Regions from separate parts of the Streptomyces sp. NPDC003016 genome, predicted to be linked through region 1. Evidence: riboswitches for the same ligand, from Rfam matches in the RefSeq annotation. Region 1 holds a riboswitch; the other holds the start of a gene.
What was found. Region 1 has a riboswitch for cyclic di-AMP ahead of ACWDZ4_RS06045 (transglycosylase family protein). Riboswitches for the same ligand answer to the same signal wherever they lie in the genome.

Region 1 (7,572 bases):
GGCCCGCACCTACCGCGACGCGATCCGGTCGGCGGAGGGCCACACCGGCTAGCCGTTTCCGTGTACCGCAGTCCGCCTGGGCGGGTGCCGCCGCGGAACGGGGCACCCGGCTTCCTGCCCGTTCACCTGAGTGCGTTCACACGGACGCGTTCGCACGGACGCGCTCACGCAGACGCGTTCAGATAGACGCGGGGAACGCGCGTACCGACGCGCGTGACGATCTCGTACGCGATCGTGGAGCTGGCCTGTGCCCAGTCCTGGGCGGTGGACTCCCCCCGGTCGCCGGGCCCGAACAGCACGGCCTCGCTGCCCACCGGGGGCTCGTCGCCGCCCAGGTCCACCACGAACATGTCCATGGCGACCCGCCCGGCGATCGTCCGCAACTTGCCGTCGACCAGCACCGGGCTGCTGCCCGAGGCGTGCCGCGGGATGCCGTCCGCGTAGCCGACCGGCATCAGGCCGAGGGTGGTCTCGCCGGGGGTGACGTAGTGATGGCCGTAGCTGACGCCGTGGCCGCCGGGGACGCGCTTGACGAGGGCCAGCGCGGCGCTGAACGACATCACCGGGCGCAGCCCGAAGTCCTCCGGGGCGCCCAGGTCCGGGCTGGCCGAGACGCCGTACATGGCGATGCCCGTGCGGACCATGTCGAAGTGGGTCCCGGGCAGGGTGAGGGTGGCCGCCGAGTTGGCGATGTGCCGCACCTCGGGCCGTACGCCCTGCTCCTCGGCGTACGCCGTCATCTCCCGGAAGAGGGCGAGCTGGGCGGCGATGGACGGGTGCCCCGGCACGTCGGCGCACGCGAAGTGCGAGAACAGCCCGGCGATCCGGACCAGCCCCTCGGCCTCCGCGCGCAGCGCCGCCGCGACGAGTCCGGCCCAGTCCTCGCCGGGCAGGCAGCCGACGCGGCCGAGCCCGGTGTCGGCCTTGAGGTGCACGCGCGCGGGGCGTCCCGCCGCCCGGGCGGCCTCGACGACCTCCCGCAGGGCCCACATGCCGCCCAGCGAGACGTCGATGTCGGCCTCGATCGCCTGTCGCCAGGGCCCGCCCGGCACCCACAGCCAGCACAGGATGCGGCCGGGAAGCCCGGCCGCGCGCAGCTCGAGAGCCTCCTCGGCCGTGGTCGTGCCGAGCCAGCTCGCGCCCGCGGCGAGGGCCTCGCGGGCGCACGGCACCGCGCCGTGGCCGTACCCGTCGGACTTGACGACGGCCATCACGGCGGCGCCCCGGGCCCGGGCGCGCAGGACCTGCACATTGGCGCGCAGGGCGCTCAGATCGATCTCGGCGCGTGCGCGCACGGCAGCGGTCGGCGCAGCAGTTGTCTCACTCATCGCGTCCCCAGTCCCCTCAGGGGCCGCCGACAGTCCTGGGGCACCGCCCCCTACGACCCCTGGGGCGCGCTCAGGTACTGGGTCGCCGCCCCCACACGTATACCTTGTCGTTCTTCCTCGGCACGCTCCACGGCTTCTTCGCGGCGCCGGCTTCACGCCGACGCAGCCCATGGAGCCGACGGCAGTGTAGAGGCTGCCGTAACGGAGTGAAAGACCTGGCCGCGCCGGGGAACCGGCTTACCGCACAGGCTGGTTGTGCAGGTCCGGCCGACGGTTCCGGGTCGCCGGCAGACGGTGCGCCGGCCCTTCCGGGTGGCGTACCCCTGGCGCCCGCTGCGCATCGCAACGGGCTCGGACAGCACCCCGCTCCCCCTCCCTGCCCAGGTGGGCCGCCGGCGCACGGGACGGACAGGGCCGGACCCGCTCGGCCCTCCGGCGGGTGAGGACAAAGGGATACGGTCGACGGCGTGCCGCACCACCAGAACACCCCCGAACCCGCGTCCGAGGGCCCCGTGCCCGAACTCTTCACCTGGGAGTTCGCCACCGACCCCTACCCGGCGTACGCCTGGCTGCGCGAGCACTCGCCCGTCCACCGGACGACGCTGCCCAGCGGGGTCGAGGCCTGGTTGGTGACGCGGTACGCCGACGCGCGCCAGGCACTCGCGGACCAGCGGCTCTCCAAGGACCCGGCCCACCACAGCGGCTCCGCGCAGGCCAGGGGCAGGACCGGCATTCCGGGCGAGCGCAAGGCCGACCTGATGACGCACCTGCTGAACATCGACCCGCCGGACCACACGCGGCTGCGTCGCCTGGTGTCGAAGGCGTTCACCCCCCGCACGGTGGCCGAGTTCGCCCCGCGCGTACAGGAGCTGACGGACCGGCTGATCGACGCCTTCCTGGAGGAGGGGGAGGCCGACCTCATCCACGACTTCGCGTTCCCGCTCCCCATCTACGCGATCTGCGACCTGCTCGGCGTACCGCGCGAGGACCAGGACGACTTCCGCGACTGGGCCGGCATGATGATCCGCCACGGCGGCGGGCCGCGCGGCGGCGTCGCCCGGTCGGTGAAGAAGATGCGCAACTACCTCGCCGAGCTCATCCACCGCAAGCGGGAAGAGCCGGGCGACGACCTCATCTCGGGCCTCATCCGCGCCAGCGACCACGGCGAGCACCTCACCGAGAACGAGGCCGCAGCGATGGCCTTCATCCTGCTCTTCGCGGGCTTCGAGACGACGGTCAACCTCATCGGCAACGGCGTGTACGCGCTCCTGCGCAACCCGGAGCAGCGCGAGCGCCTCCAGCGCGCACTCGACGAGGGGGACACGGAGCTGCTCGCCACGGGCGTCGAGGAACTCCTGCGGTACGACGGCCCGGTGGAGCTGGCGACCTGGCGGTACGCCACCGAGGCGCTGACCCTGGGTGGCCGGGACATCGGGGTGGGCGACCCCGTGCTCGTCGTGCTCGCCGCGGCCGACCGGGACCCCGAACGCTTCGACGACCCGGACACGCTCGACCTCGCGCGCCGCGACAACCAGCACCTCGGGTACGGGCACGGCATCCACTACTGCCTCGGTGCGCCGCTGGCCCGGCTGGAGGGGCAGACGGCGATCGCGACGCTGCTGCGACGCCTCCCCGATCTGCGGCTTGCGGCAGAACCCGACGATCTGCGGTGGCGTGGCGGCCTCATTATGCGCGGATTGCGCACCTTGCCCGTGCAGTTCGGGGCAGAACGGAAGTGACGGCGCGTCACGGGCGAGACCTTCATGTGATCTCCGCTGTATCGACTTGTGACAGACGTTCGAGTGCGGCTACGTTCACCGTCAACCTCAGCCGTCACTCGAAAGGCCACCGCATGCGCTCCGGGAACGGTAGACACCGCCGCCCCCGTCAGGCTCCAGCTCTCGTCGTCGCGGCAGGAGTCGCCGGATCGGCCATCGCCATCCCGCTGCTCGGCGCGACCGGCGCGAACGCTGCCGAAGCCACGACCTGGGACCGGGTGGCCGACTGTGAGAGCGGCGGCATGTGGAGCGCCGACCTCGGCAACGGCTACTACGGCGGACTCCAGTTCTCGCCGGAACTCTGGCAGCGCTTCGGCGGTACGGCGTACGCGCCGCGCGCCGACCTCGCCAGCCGCTCGCAGCAGATCCAGGTGGCCGAGAAGGTACTGGCCGAACAGGGACCGCAGGCGTGGCCGAGCTGCGCGCCCATCTCGGGCCTGACGGAGGATGAGGACGCCGCGCCGGGCGGCGGCGCGACCGCCGGGCCGGAAGCCGCGCCGAAGGCCGGCTCCAAGGCCGGCTCCAAGGCCGACACGTCGGCCGAGGCGCCGGCGAGCACTACGGCCCCGAAGGCTTCCTCGGGCGGGAAGGCGGCCGGGGCCGGGAAGTCCGCCGAGCCGGCGACGACCCCGCCGGCCGGCGCTGCCGACTCCGCGGAGGCCGAGGCCGGCGCCGCCGCCGAGAAGCCCGGTGCGCCCGCCCGTGAGGTCGCTGGGGCCACCTCCGAGAAGGGCGCCTCCCAGGGCAGGCACCGCGGCGCGGGGGCCCGGGAGGACGCGGACGTCATATCTGGCGATTCGGGCATCGACCGCGAATCGGGCCGCCATGCCTCGCGAGGTGACGGACCGACACGTGACGCGGTCGACACGTCCGGCGCCCGGGAGCAAGAGCAAGGGCAGGAAGCGGACGCGGGCAAGGGCGAGGACGCGGACCAGGGTTACACCGTCCGCGCCGGCGACAACCTCTGGGCCATCGCCGACGCGCACGACGTGCGCGGCGGCTGGCCGGCGCTCTACGCCGCGAACGAGAAGGCCGTCGGGTCCGATCCGGACCTCATCGTCCCTGGCCAAAGCCTCGATCTGGACTGAAATCGGGGGCAGTTCGGGCCGCTATGTCCCCATTGGTGTCAGTGAGACATGGATCTCTTTGCCTCACTTCACACGGTCGGCCCGAACGGTCCGTCAGTCTCGCCCCTGACCTGCGCGGATGGGGATCAGGGGGGAGGGTAAATGGGTGATATTTCCGCGATGCTCCTCTTTGAACATCACGGGCTCATGTGTTTACGGTCGAACCGCTCGCCACCGCGGGCCCCGTCGACCGTCACGCCGAATCCTGCCGGCGGCCGGGGGGAACTGACGCGTAAAGCGCCGTAGGCAGGAGCGGGGGACCCAGGTAGGCGCCGGGCCCGGACGTCGCAAGACGGACGGAACCGGCTTGGGGTTAAGGCGCGCGACACAGATCGCGCGGCCGGGCACTCATTGGCCCGAACCCGACAGCTCACCTCGTAGGCGTCGGTGAGGAGATGTCGCATGCTGTTTTCCGGCAAGGCCAAGCACCGTCGTCCGTCCAAGGTCACTCGCATCGCCACGTTCGCCGGCATCACCGGCGCCGCTGTCGCCGTCCCGCTGATGGGCGCGACGTCGGCCTCCGCCGCCTCCGTCGAGACCTGGGACGCTGTCGCCCAGTGCGAGTCCGGCGGCAACTGGTCCATCAACACGGGCAACGGTTACTACGGTGGCCTGCAGTTCTCCGCGTCCAGCTGGGCCGCCGCCGGCGGCACGCAGTACGCCCCCACCGCCGACAAGGCATCCAAGGCCCAGCAGATAGCCACCGCCGAGAAGCTCCTCGACATGCAGGGCCCGGGCGCCTGGGCCTGCGCCGGTGCCGGCGGCCTGACCAACGACGGTGTCGACCCGGGTGTCGACACCTCCGGCTCCTCGCAGCAGCAGCAGCAGCAGCCGCAGCAGCAGAAGGCCGCGCCCCAGCCGCAGCAGACGCAGGAGCAGGCCGCCCCGCGCGCCGCCGAGCAGCCCGCCTCGCGCAGCGAGGTCCGCTCCGCGCCGAAGGCCGAGACCGCGAAGCCCGCCGCCCCGAAGACCATCAAGAAGGGCGACGGCGAGTACAAGGTCAAGTCCGGCGACACCCTCGGCAAGATCGCCGAAGCGAAGAAGGTCAAGGGCGGCTGGGAGAAGCTCTTCGAGCTGAACAAGGACATCGTCGACGACGCCGATGTCATCTACGTGGGCCAGCAGCTGCACCTCGGCTGACCCGCCTCCCCTCCGGAGCACCCCGGTCCGGCGCGCTCCCCCGTGCGCGCCGGGCCGGGGTTTCCCCTTTCCCCTTACCGATCAGTAGTCCGGAACGCCGTCCCGCACATCCCAGAGTTACGTCCGCTATTGCGGGGATTCGGGCGTCTTCTTGTCCCAGCGGGCGGGCGAACGGCCGATCGATGCCCCCGAGCCGGTTAGGCTCTTGTCGCAAGGCCAAAGTGACCCTGCACCCCTAGCGTCACATCCCAGAAGGAGATGCTCGTGCCGTCCATCGACGTCGTCGTAGCCCGGGAAATCCTGGACTCCCGAGGCAATCCCACGGTCGAGGTCGAGGTCGGCCTCGACGACGGCAGCACCGGTCGTGCTGCTGTTCCGTCCGGTGCCTCCACCGGAGCGTTCGAGGCCATTGAGCTTCGCGACGGTGACCCGAACCGCTACCAGGGCAAGGGTGTCGAGAAGGCCGTCCTCGCCGTCATCGAGCAGATCGGCCCGGAGCTCGTCGGCTACGACGCCACCGAGCAGCGCCTGATCGACCAGGCCATGTTCGACCTGGACGCCACCGAGAACAAGGGCTCCCTCGGCGCCAACGCCATCCTCGGCGTCTCCCTCGCCGTCGCGCACGCCGCCTCCGAGGCGTCCGACCTCCCCCTCTTCCGCTACCTCGGCGGCCCGAACGCGCACCTGCTGCCCGTTCCGATGATGAACATCCTCAACGGTGGGTCGCACGCCGACTCCAACGTCGACATCCAGGAGTTCATGATCGCGCCGATCGGCGCCGAGTCCTTCTCCGAGGCCCTGCGCTGGGGCACGGAGGTCTACCACACCCTCAAGTCCGTCCTGAAGTCCAAGGGCCTGTCCACCGGCCTCGGCGACGAGGGCGGCTTCGCCCCGAACCTGGACTCCAACCGCGCCGCGCTCGACCTCATCCTGGAGGCGATCAAGCAGGCCGGTTACGTCCCCGGTGAGCAGATCGCGCTCGCGCTCGACGTCGCCGCCTCCGAGTTCTACAAGGACGGCAGTTACGAGTTCGAGGGCAAGTCCCGCTCGGCCGCCGAGATGACGGAGTACTACGAGGAGCTCGTGGCGGCGTACCCGCTCGTCTCCATCGAGGACCCGCTCTACGAGGACGACTGGGCCGGCTGGAAGGCGCTCACCGACAAGCTGGGCACCAAGGTCCAGATCGTCGGCGACGACCTCTTCGTCACCAACCCGGAGCGCCTGGCGCGCGGCATCGAGGAAGGCGCCGCCAACTCGCTGCTCGTCAAGGTCAACCAGATCGGTTCGCTGACCGAGACCCTGGACGCCGTCGAGCTCGCGCAGCGCAACGGCTTCAAGTGCATGATGTCGCACCGCTCCGGCGAGACCGAGGACGTCACCATCGCCGACCTCGCCGTCGCCACCAACTGCGGCCAGATCAAGACCGGCGCCCCGGCCCGCTCCGAGCGCGTCGCCAAGTACAACCAGCTGCTGCGCATCGAGGAGATCCTCGACGACGCGGCGGTGTACGCCGGCCGCTCCGCCTTCCCGCGCTTCAAGGCGTAACCGCGAGGCGCACCAGTCACGGCGCACCAGCCACGGCGTAACAGCACAGCCAGTCGTCCGTACGTCCCCGGCCGCGGTCCCGTACCGTGTCCGGGGACGTACGTGCGTAACGGCAGGGGAGGCGGGAGACATGGCCGGGAAGGACCGGGACCGGTTCTCCACCGCGACCAGGCTGCGGGTGCTCGGCGAGCAGACCGCCGCCCGCGTCTACCGCTCGCAGAACCGCCGTCAGGCCCGCCGCTCCCGGCTCACCGGCCGGGCCGCGCTCCTCGTCCTGGTCCTGTGCTCGCTGATCGTGGCCCTCGCCTATCCGATGCGTCAGTACGTGTCGCAGCGCGGCGAGATCGCCGACCAGCAGCGCAAGATGCGGGAGGCCGGCCGGCGCGTCGAGGAGCTCCGCGACGAGAAGGCCCGGCTCAAGGACGACGCGTACATCGAGCGCCTCGCCCGCGAGCACCTCCACCTCGTACGGCCGGGGGAGACGGGCTTCACCGTCGTCGACCCCGGCGCCCGCGACAAGCGCCGCGACGACCGGGCGGGCACCGGCCGTCCCTGGTACACCAACCTCTGGGACGGTGTCGACCAGGCCGACCGCCCGGCCGGGTGACCGGCGGTCAGCAGCGCAGCAACCAGTCATCAGCAGTCACGACACAC
Region 2 (7,572 bases), on a different contig from region 1:
GGCTGGCGGGTGACGACCCGGGTGTACGGATCGTCCCGTTCCGGGGCGAGTACTACGAGCTGGCCCGGCCGGAGCTGGTGCGCGGCCTGGTCTATCCGGTGCCGGATCCGGCGTTCCCCTTCCTGGGGGTGCACCTGACACGGGGCATCGACGGCGGCGTGCACGTCGGCCCGAACGCGGTGCCGGCGCTGGCCCGGGAGGGGTACACCTGGTCGGTGATACGGCCGCGCGAGCTGGCCGGGACGCTCGGCTGGCCGGGCTCCTGGCGGATAGCGCGGCGCCACTGGCGGTACGGCGCGGGCGAACTGCACCGCTCGGTGTCGAAGCGCGCCTTCACGGAGGCGGTGCGGCGGCTGCTGCCGGAGGTCACGGAGGCGGATCTTCGGGTGGCGCCGGCGGGGGTACGGGCGCAGGCGGTGCTGCGGGACGGAACACTGGTCGACGACTTCCTGATCCGGGAGACACCGCGCATGATCCATGTTCTGAACGCCCCGTCCCCGGCGGCCACCGCCTCGCTCCCGATCGGCAGACGGGTGGCGCGGCGGGCGCTGGGAGCACTGGGGGCGCAGGGGGCACTAGGGGCACAGGGGGCGCAAGGAGTGAGGTAGGCCGCCACTCTCCGGGGCCTGCGGCGCTTCGGGGCCTCCCGCCCTCCGGGGCCTCCCGTTCTCCGGGGCCTGCGGCGCTTTCCCCCTGCCCGTCGCGCCGTAGAATCGGGGCATTGTGTCTGAGTCCTCCAGCGTCCGTCCCGACGCCGCCCACCACGTCTCCCCCTTCCACCGAGCGAAGGGCGAGCCCCGCTTCCCCGGCGGTCCCGCGCCCGACCCCGCCGGGTCGCACCACGAGCGGCGGATCCGCAGCTTCCAGCCGCGGCGCAGCCGGGTGACCACGGGGCAGGCCGAGGCACTGGAGCGGCTCTGGCCCCAGTGGGGCCTGGACATCGACGGGCAGCGCGTCCTCGACCTCGACGAGCTCTTCGGCGGCCGCGAAATGCCGGTGGTGCTGGAGATCGGGTTCGGCATGGGCGAAGCCACCGCGCAGATGGCCGCCGAAGCCCCCGGCACCGGCATCCTCGCCGTCGACGTGCACACACCCGGGCAGGGCAACCTGCTCGGTCTCGCCGAGCGCGCCGGTCTCACCAACGTCCGGGTCGCCAACGGCGACGCGATCATCCTGCTCCGCGAGATGCTGCCGCCCGCCTCCCTCGCCGGGCTGCGCGTCTACTTCCCCGACCCGTGGCCGAAGAAGCGCCACCACAAGCGGCGCCTCATCCAGCCCGAATTCCTCTCCCTCGCCGCGCCCAGCCTCGCGCCCGGCGCGATCCTGCACTGCGCGACCGACTGGGAGCCGTACGCCGAGCAGATGCTGGAAGTGCTCACCGCGCACCCCGACTTCGAGAACACCGTGCCGGACGGCGGCTACGCGCCCAGGCCCGGATTCCGGCCGCTCACCCGCTTCGAGGGACAAGGGCTCGACAAGGGCCATGTCGTGCACGACCTGCTGTTCCGCCGCAAGTAGCAGCCGCAAGTAGTACCCGTGGGCAGAACCGGCAGGCAGAGCCAGCAGGCAGAACTCCTGGGCATCACCGGCTGTCACGGCTGTCAGTGCCTCTCGTTAGGGTCGTCGGGTGTACGAGTCGCCTCCGCACCCCCGGCACCACCCGGCGGTCCCGGACTGTGAGCAGCAGCCGCAGTTCACCGCCGTACCGCCGCCTGCGCACTGGCGCTACAAGCCGCGCCGCGCCTGGTGGCGCACCAGGGCGGTGCGCGCGGGCGCGGTGATCACGCTGCTCGCGCTCTGTGCCCTGGTGATCCTGGCGATCGTCCGCGACCAGACCGGCACCCAGGGCTTCCTGGTCGGCCTGGGACTGGCGGTGCTGCCGGTGCCGCTGCTGGCCGCCGCGTTCCGCTGGCTGGACCGGGTGGAGCCCGAACCCTGGCGGAACCTCGCCTTCGCCTTCGCCTGGGGCGCGTTCGCCGCGGCCCTCGTCGCGATCATCGCGAACAGTTTCGCGACCCGCTGGATAGCCACGGCCACCGCCGACCCGGCGGGGGCCGAATCCCTGGGCGCGACGGTGATAGCCCCGGTCGTCGAGGAGAGCGCGAAGGCGGTGGCGATACTGCTGATCTTCCTGTTCCGCAGACGGGACTTCACCGGCATCGTCGACGGAGTGGTCGTCGCCGGCTTCACGGCGACCGGCTTCGCCTTCACCGAGAACATCCTCTACCTCGGCACCGCCTTCGGCCAGGACCAGGAGGCGGGCGCCTACGGCCTCGCCTCGGTGACCGCGGCGACCTTCTTCGTACGCATCGTGATGTCGCCGTTCGCGCACCCGCTGTTCACGGTGTTGACGGGCATCGGCTTCGGGCTCGCCGCGCTCGCACCGCAGCGACGCCCGGGCCGGTGGCGGCGGATCGCGCTGCCGCTGCTCGGTCTGGTGCTCGCGATGGGCGTGCACGCCCTGTGGAACGGTTCCGCGGTCTTCGGGACGTACGGCTTCTACGCGGTGTACGCCGCCTTCATGGTCCCCGCCTTCGCGCTGCTGACCTGGCTGGTGATCTGGACACGCCAGCGCGAGCTGCGCACGATCGCCGCCGAGCTGCCCGCCTACGCCGCCGCCGGCTGGCTGCGGCCGGCCGAGCCGTTCACGCTCGCCTCGATGCGGGCCCGTTCGCTGGCACGGGACGCGGCGGCGCGCGCGTACGGGAGCGGTACGTACGGAAACGGAAACGGAAACGGTCCGCACGGGAGCGGTCCGTACGGGGGCAGTGCGTACGGGGGCAGTGCGTACGGAAGCCGGGCAGCATCCGGCGGGCGGGCCCCGTCCCGGGCCGCCGCCCGTGCCGCCGCCCGTGCCGTCGCCGAGTACGAGGTCTTCGCGACGTCCCTGGCCTTCCTGCGCCACCGGGCCCACCGCGGCGCGGTGGGCCCGGACTTCGCGGCACGCGAGCAGGAGCTGCTGCACCACCTGTGGCAGCGCAGGGACGTGGCCGGACCGGCGCTGGAGTACGCGGCGTGGGCGACGAGCCGGGCATGGGCCCCGCCACCGCCCCCGCGGCAGTCCCGGCCGCACCCACGGCCGTCACCGGCGCCGTGGTACGGACCGCCGCCCCAGCGCCCCGCCCCGCACCGGGACCACGCCGTCTACAACCCGTACCGGCAGCAGCGGTAACAGAGCCGGCAGCCCTGGCGACGGGGGGTGTGTGCCAGGACTGCCGGGGACTGAGGGGAACCGCGGGACATACCGTCAGGCCACCGGACCACCGGACCACCGGGCCGTCCGGGGCAGCAGGCCGTCCGGGCCACCGGCCGGCCGTCAGACCGTGAGGCCCTTGTCCCGCAGCCACGCGGCCGGGTCGACGCCGGCGCCGCCGGGCGTGTGCACTTCGAGGTGGAGGTGCGCTCCCGTCACATTGCCGGTGGCGCCCACGCGGCCGATGACGTCGCCCGTTCCGACCTCCCCGGAGGTGGCGGTCATCGAGGAGAGGTGGCAGTACCAGACCTCCGTGCCGTCCGGGAGCTCCAGGACGATGCGGTAGCCGTACGCACCCGACCAGCCCGCCGACGTGATGGTGCCGCCGTGCACGGCCTTGACCGGCGTACCCGTCGGGGCGGCGAAGTCCAGGCCGGTGTGCTGGCCGGAGGACCACATCGAGCCGGACTGGCCGTAGGTGGAGGTGAGCGTGTACGACGAGGTCGGCAGCGAGTAGCTGGCGGCCAGCTTGGCGAGCCGCTCCTGCTCGGCCTTGCGCGCGGCCTCTTCCTCCGCCTGTCGCTTCTCCTCCTCGGCCTTCCGCTTCTCCTCCTCGGCCTTGGCCTCCGCCGCGCTCTGCTGCTCGGCCGCCTCGGCCGCGGCCTGCTCGGCGGCCTTCGCCTCGGCGGCCACCTTGGCCTCGGCGTCGGCGGCGTCCTGCTGCTGCTCGGCCTGCTGGAGGATGCGGGCGCGCAGCGCCTCGCCCGCGTCGGTGGTGCCCTGCCGCGCGTCGGCGGTGGTGACGCCCGCGGTGGTGAGCGGGGCGGCCGCCAGGATCGTTTCGCCCGCCGTGCCCGTACCCGCCTGAACGCCGGAGCCCGATCCGGAGCCCGCGTCGTCGGACATCAAGGAGCCTATGCCGGGAAGGGACTCGGCGTCGGGCAGCGAGTCCGCTATCGCGTCGGGAAGGGAGATCGAGACGGCCGGCTTGTCCTGCGCGGTGGCTATGCCGCCCGCGCCGACCGCGGCGATGACGCCGACACCGAGAACGGTGGAACTGCGGCCGATTCCGCCGCGCTGCTTGACGACGCGATGACGGCCGCGTACGGGCCGGATGGACTCCTCGGTGGGGTTCCACTCTCCCCAGGTTCCCTCGGCGCCACCGGGAATCCCGGCGGCGTTCGGAACGTTCGGTACCTCGTACCCGTAAGAGGGCAGGGGTGCTTCGGGGGCAGGCCTGTTGGACGCCACGGAGGCGTGCTCCTTTCCTTCCTTCTCGCCTACCGGGTTAGCTGACGGGTTCGGAGCAGGAAGGTCTCCTACGGGCCTCCTCGTAGGTACGAAGGAGTCCGATTCACCCCAAGGAACGTGGTTCCCCGGTTCCCTTGCGGAATTCGGCGCGTGCGCACGGTGTCGTCTCTTGTGACGACTGGGACGACCGCGCTGCGTTATCGAACGTTAATAGACACCGGGTCCGCTTTCCAAGCCGTTCCAGGTGATCGTTAACGATATTGGCACGGACCAATCGCCACACATATGGTCACAGCGGGGCGAGTTGCCATGCCCCCGATCGACATTCCGAAACCTCGAAGTGGTGACGGTTCGTCAATTGTTATGCGCAGGGGCGTCTTACGACTACACAGTGTCGCCGGACTAGCTTCGTCACCATGGTTGCCAACAGCACGCGGTCCGTGGCCGGCCGCTACCGCGAGTTCTCCGAACAGCAGGCGCAGGGCGTCTCCCCCGGCTACGCCGAACTCACCGCCCGCATCAGCGAGGACGAGGAGCTCTGCGCCCTCATCGCCGCCCTGCCGCCCGGCAACAAGCAGCAGCCCAACCTCCTCCTCGCCGCCGTCCGTTTCCTCGGCGGCCCCCACGAGCGGTGGGTGTCCTTCCGCGCCTGGACCCTGGCCCACTGGGACGCCGTACGCGCCGTCGTGCTGACCCGCTTCACCCAGACCAACGAGCCCGCCCGCTGCGCCACCCTGCTGCCCCTCCTCGCCGCGCTCCCGCAGCCCCTCGCCCTCATCGAGGTCGGCGCCTCCGCCGGCCTGTGCCTCCACCCCGACCGCTACGCCTACCGCTACGACGGCGGCGCCGTCCTGGGCTCCTCCCCCGTCACCTTCGACTGCCGTACGGAGGGTCCCGTGCCCCTGCCCACCGCGCTGCCCGACATCGCCTGGCGCGCCGGCATCGACCTCGACCCCCTCGACCCCACCGACGAGGACGACGTCCGCTGGCTCCAGTCGCTGATCTGGCCGGGCCGTGCGGAGCGCCCGCGCCAGCAGCTCGCCGCCATCGAGGCCGTACGTACGGCGCCCCGCCCCCGCATCGTCCGCGGCGACCTCGTCGACCACCTCCCGGCGCTGGCCGCCGACGCCCCGGCGGACGCCACCCTGGTCGTCTTCCACACCGCCGTACTGACCTACCTGCCGCTCGCCCGCCGCGAGGAGTTCGCCGCGCTCGTCCGCGCGCTGCCGGGCCACTGGATCTCCAACGAGCACCACACCGTGCTGCCCTGGCTCGATGCCCCCGCCCCCGACGACGAGCACCTGCTCACCCTCGCCCTCGACGAGCGCGCGGTCGCCTTCACGGCTCCGCACGGCCAGGGTCTGCACTGGTTCGGTGCGACGAGTGCGACGAGTGCGACGGGAGAGGCGGGTGCGACAGGTGCGGCGAGTGCGCCGCCACCCGCCTGACCAGGCTCACGGTCCGACGGCGGTCCGGCTGCCCCTCGGCGGGCCGTGCGACCGCCAGCAGGGCCATGTCGTCCGTGGCGGCCCCGTGCGTGTGCAGCCGTACGTCGTCGGTGATCGCGTCCAGCAGCTCCTCGGGTCCCGGGAAGATCCGCCCGCGCAGCCGCGCGGGCGGATCGTAGAAGACACCGGCGGCGTTCCTGGCCTCGGAGAGGCCGTCCGTGAAGAGCAGCAGCGTGGCGCCCGGCGGGAACGCGCATTCCTGGGCCCGGTCGGGCCAGGCCGCCAGCTCGCCCATCCCCAGCGGCAGCGCGGCCTCGGTCGGCACGATCTCCGTGAGATCCCCGTCGGCGTACAGCATGAGCGGTTCCGGATGGCCGCGGTTGACCAGCCGTACGACGCCCTGACCGCGCGGGATCTCGGCGAGCACGGCGGTCGTGAACCCCTCGAAGGCGTCCAGCCCGTCCCGCCGCGCGCCCTCCCGCATGAGTGCCCGCTCCAGCCGCTGCGCGACACCTTCGAGCGACCTCTCCTGCTCGGCGGCCTCCCGGAACGCCCCGATGACGACGGCCACCGCCTCCACCGCGCCGAGCCCCTTCCCGCGTACGTCGCCGACCACCAGCCGCACCCCGGCCGGTGTGTCCTGTACGGCGAAGAGGTCCCCGCCGATGAACGCGTCCGCCTGCGCTGCCTCGTACCGCGCCGCGACGTGCAGACCGGCGATCCGGCCGGGCGGCGTGGGGAGCACGGCGCGCTGGGCCGCCTCGGCGATGGTGCGGGCGGAGGCGAGCTGCTCCCCGCTGCGGCGTACGACGCGGTTGATGACCAGCGCGAGGACGGCGACGGTGACCATGGTGACCAGTTCGGTCACCGACTCGACCTCGGTCGAGGTGCCGTTGTGGAGATGCAGCCCCACGACGGCGCCGATCGCGGCGGCACCGGTCAGGAGCGTGTTGAGGGGGGAGAAGAACGGCGCGGCGATCAGCGGGGCGGCGGCGAAGAGCGGCGACGCGGTGAAGTGCGGCGGCGTGACGACGTCGAAGACGATCCCGCCGGCGATCAGCAGCGCCGGCAGGGCCCGGAGGAAGTGCCGGGCCGCGCTCACGGCACCGACGCCCGCTCCGTCTTGCTTCCCCACCTGTGGTCTCCCGCTCGCTCCGCACCCGCGTGCGGACGGTACCGCGCCCAGCCCAGGCTGGCCGTAGCCGCGCCGCACGGCCATCCGGGGGCAGCCGACCGGGGGACGGCGACGCCCGGCGCGAGCCGGAAACGACGAAGGTCCGGATCTCTTCCGAGATCCGGACCTTCGTCTTCTTCTTCAGTAGCGGGGACAGGATTTGAACCTGCGACCTCTGGGTTATGAGCCCAGCGAGCTACCGAGCTGCTCCACCCCGCGTCGTTGAACTCAACTCTACGCCATTCGGGGACCGGCTCCGACCACGTACGCCTGCGCCGCCGCCATCCCCGGCACCCGGCCCCCGCGCGTCACCTCGCGCCCGGTGGCGACAGCGCTCCCGCACCGCACCCGGCCCCCACCACGCCGAGCCCGTCGGGGGCGGTCCGCGCGGTCCCGCGAGGCGGCCCCGAAGGCCGCCCAGGTCGCCAGCTGTTACGGCGTCACCGCAACGGCCGCGCCCAACGCCCGTCCGGGCGGTGGCCGTTGCCCGGCGGCGCTACTCGGCG

Region 2: it holds a riboswitch for cyclic di-AMP, as region 1 does, so the genes downstream of both, ACWDZ4_RS11545 (M23 family metallopeptidase) here and ACWDZ4_RS06045 (transglycosylase family protein) in region 1, are expected to answer to the same signal.

What each region holds. Positions count from the first base shown of each region.
Region 1 covers NZ_JBSFTV010000005.1:152,202-159,773, forward strand. Annotated here, with positions in the region: gene ACWDZ4_RS06025 (nucleoside triphosphate pyrophosphohydrolase) at 1-52, shown strand, start outside; gene alr (alanine racemase) at 165-1,328, opposite strand; gene ACWDZ4_RS06035 (cytochrome P450 family protein) at 1,796-3,067, shown strand; gene ACWDZ4_RS06040 (transglycosylase family protein) at 3,181-4,194, shown strand; cyclic di-AMP (ydaO/yuaA leader) riboswitch at 4,462-4,632, shown strand; gene ACWDZ4_RS06045 (transglycosylase family protein) at 4,636-5,373, shown strand; gene eno (phosphopyruvate hydratase) at 5,632-6,918, shown strand; gene ACWDZ4_RS06055 (FtsB family cell division protein) at 7,049-7,525, shown strand.
Region 2 covers NZ_JBSFTV010000010.1:183,608-191,179, reverse strand. Annotated here, with positions in the region: gene lhgO (L-2-hydroxyglutarate oxidase) at 1-608, shown strand, start outside; gene trmB (tRNA (guanosine(46)-N7)-methyltransferase TrmB) at 724-1,518, shown strand; gene ACWDZ4_RS11550 (PrsW family intramembrane metalloprotease) at 1,628-3,172, shown strand; gene ACWDZ4_RS11545 (M23 family metallopeptidase) at 3,317-4,444, opposite strand; cyclic di-AMP (ydaO/yuaA leader) riboswitch at 4,456-4,603, opposite strand; gene ACWDZ4_RS11540 (DUF2332 domain-containing protein) at 4,861-5,892, shown strand; gene ACWDZ4_RS11535 (PP2C family protein-serine/threonine phosphatase) at 5,783-7,111, opposite strand; tRNA gene ACWDZ4_RS11530 (tRNA-Met) at 7,212-7,285, opposite strand; gene ACWDZ4_RS11525 (phosphotransferase-like protein) at 7,301-7,414, opposite strand; gene ACWDZ4_RS11520 (DUF5988 family protein) at 7,563-7,572, opposite strand, start outside.